One region of the Paenibacillus sp. FSL W8-0919 genome, then DNA from elsewhere that is predicted to be linked to it. Evidence: riboswitches for the same ligand, from Rfam matches in the RefSeq annotation. Region 1 holds a riboswitch; the other holds the start of a gene.
What was found. A riboswitch is a leader RNA that binds a small molecule or an ion and turns the genes downstream of it on or off. The one in region 1 is predicted to bind cyclic di-GMP.
Positions count from the first base shown of each region.

Region 1 (3,423 bases):
GAGCATAGACGGGCAGATCTTGTCTGCCGGCTTCATCTCCGGCGGGGGCATGGGGATCTACTCGCCGACCCGCAACGAAACCAAACACTATCCTCAAATCGGCCAAGTCGAGGGATTCGGCTCTTTGAACGAAAAAATGTATTTTGGCGTTTATCCTAGAGCGACCATCTTTGAATACGATCCGGCCAAACCTTGGAACCGGACGGATCCTTCGGTACCGAATAACCCGCTGCGGCTTGGTCAGTTGGGTTTGGAGCAAGACCGGCCTGTAGCAATGCTCGGGGTTGAGGAAGAAAACCTGCTATACATCGGTTCCTATCCAATTGCAGGCAAAACAGGCGGTGCTCTAACCGTGTACAACCCGGATACCGGGAAGTTTGATGTGAAACGGGACATCATTGCTGGCCATTCGATCAATTCGCTGCTTTACAAAAATGGAAAGCTCTTCATGGGCACAGGCGCCATGACCGGCGGAGAGGGAAAGCTTGCCATATACGATACAGCATCCGGCCGGGTAGAACTGGAACAGGTGCCTGTTCCGGGGAAAAAAGCAGTAACGTCTTTGATATGGGGGCCGGACGGTAACGTTTGGGGAATGGCATTAGGGGCTCTGTTCATTTATGATCCGGAGCGCCGAGAAGTTATTTACAGCAACGACCTGTTTCCAGCCGCGGATTATACGCACAGCAATCCCCGCTTGACCGTTGGAACCGACGGCAACGTGTATGGGACTATTTTTACGGGATATGTTGCCGACCGTACGTACACGAGCAAGCTCTTCAAAATCGATGCAGCAAGCAAAGCACTTTCCATCTTGTTGGAAAGCAATGCGGAAAAGCTGGCACAGGACGACTTTGGCAACTTGTATTTCAAATACGGCAGCGAGCTGATGAAGTACAGCGACCCTAATTTAGTCGTACAACTAGACAAAGTGCAGCTTGAGGCCGAATCGCTCCAGCTTCACCCTGGAGATGAAGTCCGTTATTCCTACGAAGTCTTTCTTGAGAGAGGAAGAAAGACTAAGGAGTTATCCGGCGCTCACATTGAGTATGTGAGCAGCCGTCCGGATAAGGCGGAGATCGACCCAAAAGGAAAGATTATCGCCAAGCAACCGGGGCAAGCCGAGTTGTCGATCCGTATTACATTAAACGGGGTAACCGTTGAATCTAATAAAATCAAGGTGAAAATAACCGGACCTTTTTAAAACTGTTCATGACAGATAGCAATATGAGGCCGTTGTCCTGGACAACGGCTCTTTGCTTTATTGTCCAGTGATCCCAGTGATCCATTAGACAGCGAACTTGAAGAATGGAATTACCAAACGAGTTGAAATTATGGAAGTTTTCGCGTCGGATGGGAGTTGTCCTTATTAGTTATAAAACGGTATTTTAGTCCCGGAGGACAAGCGACAAAAGTTATTGACTCTAATGATTTCCGTTGTCGTAATTAGGGCAATGGATATAGGTTCGACATTGAAAAATAGAACTATTGTCTTGATTAACCATCGTCCAATATCCAAGTAACAACAGAAGAATACACAGGGATTTAGGACAATGAATACCGATTCTATTAGGGTAATGGCGTAATTTGTGGAATTATGCCGAGGGACAAAAAACGTGTGTAAGCCTCTGTTCTTAATCGATTTTATTAGTAATAACGTATCCCTGTCTTCTGTTAAAAATAGTGATAATACATAGTTAGGTGAAGTTTAGTGAAAACGGTGCACAGATAAAATTAGTAAAAATTAACTATCGCGACCTAGAGTTATATGATGGTTATCAATATCATCAAAACCATTCTTGAAACACAATATTGAACAAAAGACCTATCGATTTTCAATTGGAAACAAGATACAGTAAATGTAAATCGAATACATAATATAATCATGGTTTACAAATTAAATACTATTTTTGTACGACAATAGCAAACCCACCGAAAGGTGGCGACGCAAAGCTATAGGGGCTAATGCGGGACCTACTGCAACCGCAATGCCAGCCAGTTGCCGAATACAACGGGAAACCTCCGTTTTATTCATTATTTTGAATTGATGAAAGGGGTTTTTTTGACGTTCCAAAAAACAACGGCAGCTTCGCTATAACAAAAAAACTAGTCTGGTGTTGAAGGGGGACGCTATTTCATTACAGAATGCTAAGAGGATTTTTCTGTTCGTTAACAATCAGACATTAATGAATCGATAATCCGGGAGGTAGATGGTCATGGAACAAACGACAAGTGAAGTAACAATTGAGGAATTGCCAGGAGGGGGATGGACCAACGATGAAAGAAACCGGGTTAGTTTTTCCCTTGATTTTGCAACGACCCGAAAACTCCATGAACTGGCGTTCAATTTCGGAATAACTGTGGATATGGCACTTATGGCTTGTTATGCGATTCTGCTTGCCAAATATACCGGCGAGGATGATCCTGTAATCGGGTATCTGTTGGAAAGACAGATGTTTCCTATACGTTACTCTCCTACTGTACATAAGCCATTAGGTAAGTTTCTGTTAGAGGTCAAGCATACCACGATGCAAGCACTCGAGGATCGGAATATGCGAAAGAATCTGAACGGCAATCCGTTCATCAAAGCGGCCTTTACTTGGCAAAGTGCCAATACCACTCCAGATGAATCCGATCAGTTGGGGACGTTTGAGCTTGCTTTGACGGCTTTTAAGAAGGAATCTATCATGATGCACATTGAATATTCGGCCCGGTTGTACAGAAAAGAAACGATCGAGCAGATGGGCGGCCATTTGAGCCGAATTGTGCATGAAGTGTTTAATTTCCCCGAGAATGCGATTGCCGACATACGCATGATGTCGGAAGTAGAGGAGAGACAGATTCAGGCTTTCAGCAGAACTAAGACGGACTATCCTTCCGGCCAAACGGTCCATTACTTGTTTGAGGAGCAGGTGCGCTTAAACCCCGATCGCCCGGCGGTCATGACCGAGGAGCATCGGATGTCCTATCGGGAATTGAACGAACACGCGAATCAGCTTGCAAAAGCACTGCAGTGTCACGGCGTTAGGCCGGAGAGCGTCGTTGGCATTATCGCGGACCGGTCTGTCAGCATGATTGTCGGGCTTACAGCCATATTGAAAGCGGGCGGCGCATATATGCTCATCGAAGCCGATTCTCCGCGTGAAAGAATCGAATATATGCTCGAGGACAGTCAGGCGGGATTTTTGCTGGCCCCTTCCAGTTGGAAGCCTGACATTGCATTTAAAGGAAAAGTAATTTATTGGGACAACGCGCAGCAAAACCTCGACAACGGTTCCCATACGATATCTGCTGTAACCTCGCAAAGTTTAGCGTATATCATCTATACTTCCGGATCAACGGGGACACCGACAGGGGTCATGGTTGAGCATCGCAACATCGTAAGCCTGGTCAAGAATACCAATTATTTCAACTTTTCCAAGG
Region 1 is NZ_JBBOPV010000001.1:4,894,457-4,897,879, reverse strand. It holds gene NST44_RS22130 (hypothetical protein) at 1-1,204, shown strand, start outside; cyclic di-GMP riboswitch class I at 1,913-2,007, shown strand; gene NST44_RS22125 (non-ribosomal peptide synthetase) at 2,217-3,423, shown strand, end outside.

Region 2 (3,423 bases), 3.5 Mb from region 1:
GGGCAGGTTTACAGCAATATTTATTTGGTGCTAGCCGGGCTGCTGCTCGCCATGCTGATGTTCTATTCCCTACGGTTCGGGAAAACGGAGCACGGTCATATAAGAGCGGCGGGAAGCTGATATCGCATGCTTTCGAGTCCATTCATTACAAATAGGAAATATAGGAGGAGATTCTAATGACAACCACTTTATTCATTAAAGCCAACAACCGCCAAGGGGCCGTCACAAGCAGATTATACGACGCATTTTTCAATAGCTACCGCGAGGCACATCCGAATGATGCGGTGGTTGAGGTCGACCTGTATCAGGAACGCATTCCCCTTCTGGACGACATTATGATTAGCGGGAATTTCAAGTCAGCCATGGGCATGGAGCTTTCGGAGGAAGAGCAGGCCGTTCGGGACATCGTCAACCGGCACTTGGAGCAATTTCTTGCCGCCGACAAATTGGTGTTTGCCTTCCCGCTCTGGAATCTGACGGTTCCTGCAGTGCTGCATGCCTACCTGGACTACATGCATCATCCGCGTAAAACGTTCAAATATACGGAGCAGGGCTTGGTCGGTCTGTTGGGTGACAAAAAAGCAGCACTGCTGAATGCTAGAGGCGGGATCTATGCGGAGGGCGATCCATCCGAGATGGCGGTCAGCTTCGTAAAAAATCATCTCAACGTGTTCGGGATTACCGACATTACTACGATTATCATTGAGGGGCATAATCAATTCCGGGATCGAAGCGAGGAAATCATTGAGGAAGGCCTTCGGCGGGCAGCCGAAGCGGCAAAGCTTTTTTAAATCATGGAGAAGCTGGTTATTTTGACATATTACACGCTCTGCTAGTTACTTTGTGACAAAAAATTACAAAATCCAGCAGGAAATTGTCGGGAATTTGAGTCATGAAGCCTATATTCAATGAAAAACAATGTAAGTTATAGTTTGATTAGGTCATTCATTCAGAACTATATGTTGTATCTTTCGACAATTGAATCGTTCGTACGATAATCGCAAACCCACTGAAAAGTGGCGACGCAAAGCTATAGGGGCTAATGGGGTTCTGCATAGAACCGCGATGCCAGCCAGTTGCCGAATACGACGGAAGCCTCCGTCACTTCTTGCTAGTTACTACCTATGTCTACAAGCTGACGGAGGCTATTTGTTGTTCACAAATTTTTATAGGGAGGCTCCTGCAGTAACTGCCTGTTCCTTAAAAGTTACGGTCAATTGCCTGAAAGGAGGTGAATGATGCGGAACATGATTTCCCGCAGCGCGGTATAACTACAGCAGTTCGACTCTCAGCGGATAACAAGGAATATTCATGCGGCAGCGTCTTTGACAGCAAACCAATCGAATCGTTTCGTACGATAATAGCAAACCCACTGAAAAGTGGCGACGCAAAGCTATAGGGGCTAATGCGAATCTGCTAAGATACGTGATGCCAGCCAGTTGCCGAATACGACGGAAGCCTCCGTCCTATTTTGCTATGGTAATCTTCATGGATGGAGGTTTTTTATTTTTCGCTAAGAGCTACCGAATCTTCACAGCGGCGATAAATAGGAGATCGATTTCATTATTAATCACTTATTCTTAACAAGGAAGAAGGGAAAATAATGGGCCAAAGAACATTGCTGAAAGTAAACGATCATTTTCCTAATATCCTCAGCATCTCTGAAATTAAAGAAAGGCTGATCGAGCGAAAAGAAATCCTGTATCTGTTGCAAGAGGAAACCAGGAATATTATTTGTGATTGCGGACCCAGAGGGAACCGTTATCGATTATTGCGGGACGGAGCTGTTAAAAGGTTATTTTGAAAGAAATCATTTGAAAATCGGAACATCTTCTGCTATGAACAAGGCGGGAATCAATGCCATTGCGTTATCCATGGAAAATCAATCGGTCTCAGTCGTAATCGGCGCCGAGCACAGCAATAAATTGTTTGCAGAGCTGTCCTGCGTTTGCACGCCAATACGAATAAATCATGTTATTATAGGCTACCTCAGCCTCTGTTTTCATTACTTTCACGAGGTTACATTTGTACTGCCCCTCATTGAACATCTGGCCAAAAATATTGAAGAAAAGTTACCCCAAAAGGATCCCATGCTACAAAAAGAGCTGACCTACTCACTCTTTGACCAATATGAATTAACAAACCGCGAGAAAGAAATCGCCTACGAATGGCTGGAAAATAAAAACGTGCCTGAAATTGCGGATATTTATGGAATCAGTCAAAGCACGGTCCGTACTTTCATCAAAAAGATATACGCCAAAACGAGAGTCAATCATAAAGGGGCATTCCTAAGAAAATTTACATGAAGATATAGGCAATACACAAGCACTAATTACCCAATTATGGGTATTTTATTTATTAAAGTAAAATTTTATAATTATAGGCAAGCCACTGATGACAGATAGTTAAAATTTAAACTAATTCATAATTCGTACAATCTATCGCAAACCCATCGAAAGGGTGGTGACGCGAAGCTGCAGAGGCTGTTGTGGACGCTCATATGCAACCACGATCCCTGCAATTGGCCGAATACGACGGAAACCTCTGATCCGCCATGCGACAACGATTGAATAGGGAACTGTTTATTTTAGATAACCCTGCTGACCTGACGCCGCTGCAGAAACTGAATCGGGTAGCCTTCAACATTTCATGAAGAGGAGCATGCTTTAACGGTTTGTTCGTTTAGGAATGAGCGATCAACTCTCTGTTTGAGAAGGTTTGCCGCAAAAACGTTGGCAGCTGTCATAAATCACTTGCTACGATGGGGGTGGGTGGATGTGATGGTTTCTATAGAGAACGAACTGAAGCATGTATCCGACGAGCTCGAATATCTCAGGAGGGAACTTGAGCGAATGGCCGGCAGTCTTGAATTCGTACATCAAGATGTTGTCGCACTTTCGCAGTCGTTCGATAAGCTGATTGTCCGTTACATGGAATTAAAAAGCCATGAGGAAGAGATCAATAGAAAGTGCGCAAAGTTAAATAAACCAAGCCATGAGTAATAAGTCCTCCATAAAAAATAGAACCCCGGATGTCGATTCTCGACCTTCTGGGGTTATTTGCTTAAAGATATGGTGCTTCCAGCTTTAAGGGAAGCCATTTCAAGTCAGGTGCTTGGATTCAATCATTTTTCTGTACGAGCGAACAGCTGCTCCAATTATCCATTGTAATGTACCCGCGCCTAACAAGCGCGAAAATCGTATTGGTTCGGCAATACCATTCCAAGTTGGGTACAGATGGCGAATCACCGCTTGCCTTCGTCAAGACACCCTCATACGTCCAGTATCCGCCTTTCTTCCAGCGGACAAGTCTCCCATGCTTCTTGGCCTGTTCCAGCGCTTCTTGTTGTATTTCCGATAACGTCAATTCATCCTCACCACACAAATCCTGTAATATCTGTCTAGAAGACGGATGGAATATACC
Region 2 is NZ_JBBOPV010000001.1:1,439,862-1,443,284, forward strand. It holds gene NST44_RS06260 (MFS transporter) at 1-120, shown strand, start outside; gene NST44_RS06265 (FMN-dependent NADH-azoreductase) at 177-791, shown strand; cyclic di-GMP riboswitch class I at 990-1,084, shown strand; cyclic di-GMP riboswitch class I at 1,353-1,447, shown strand; gene NST44_RS06270 (helix-turn-helix transcriptional regulator) at 1,737-2,306, shown strand; gene NST44_RS06275 (aspartyl-phosphate phosphatase Spo0E family protein) at 2,781-3,002, shown strand; gene NST44_RS06280 (hypothetical protein) at 3,121-3,366, opposite strand.
Region 2: linked by a shared signal. The riboswitch ahead of NST44_RS06270 (helix-turn-helix transcriptional regulator) and the one ahead of NST44_RS22125 (non-ribosomal peptide synthetase) in region 1 are both predicted to bind cyclic di-GMP.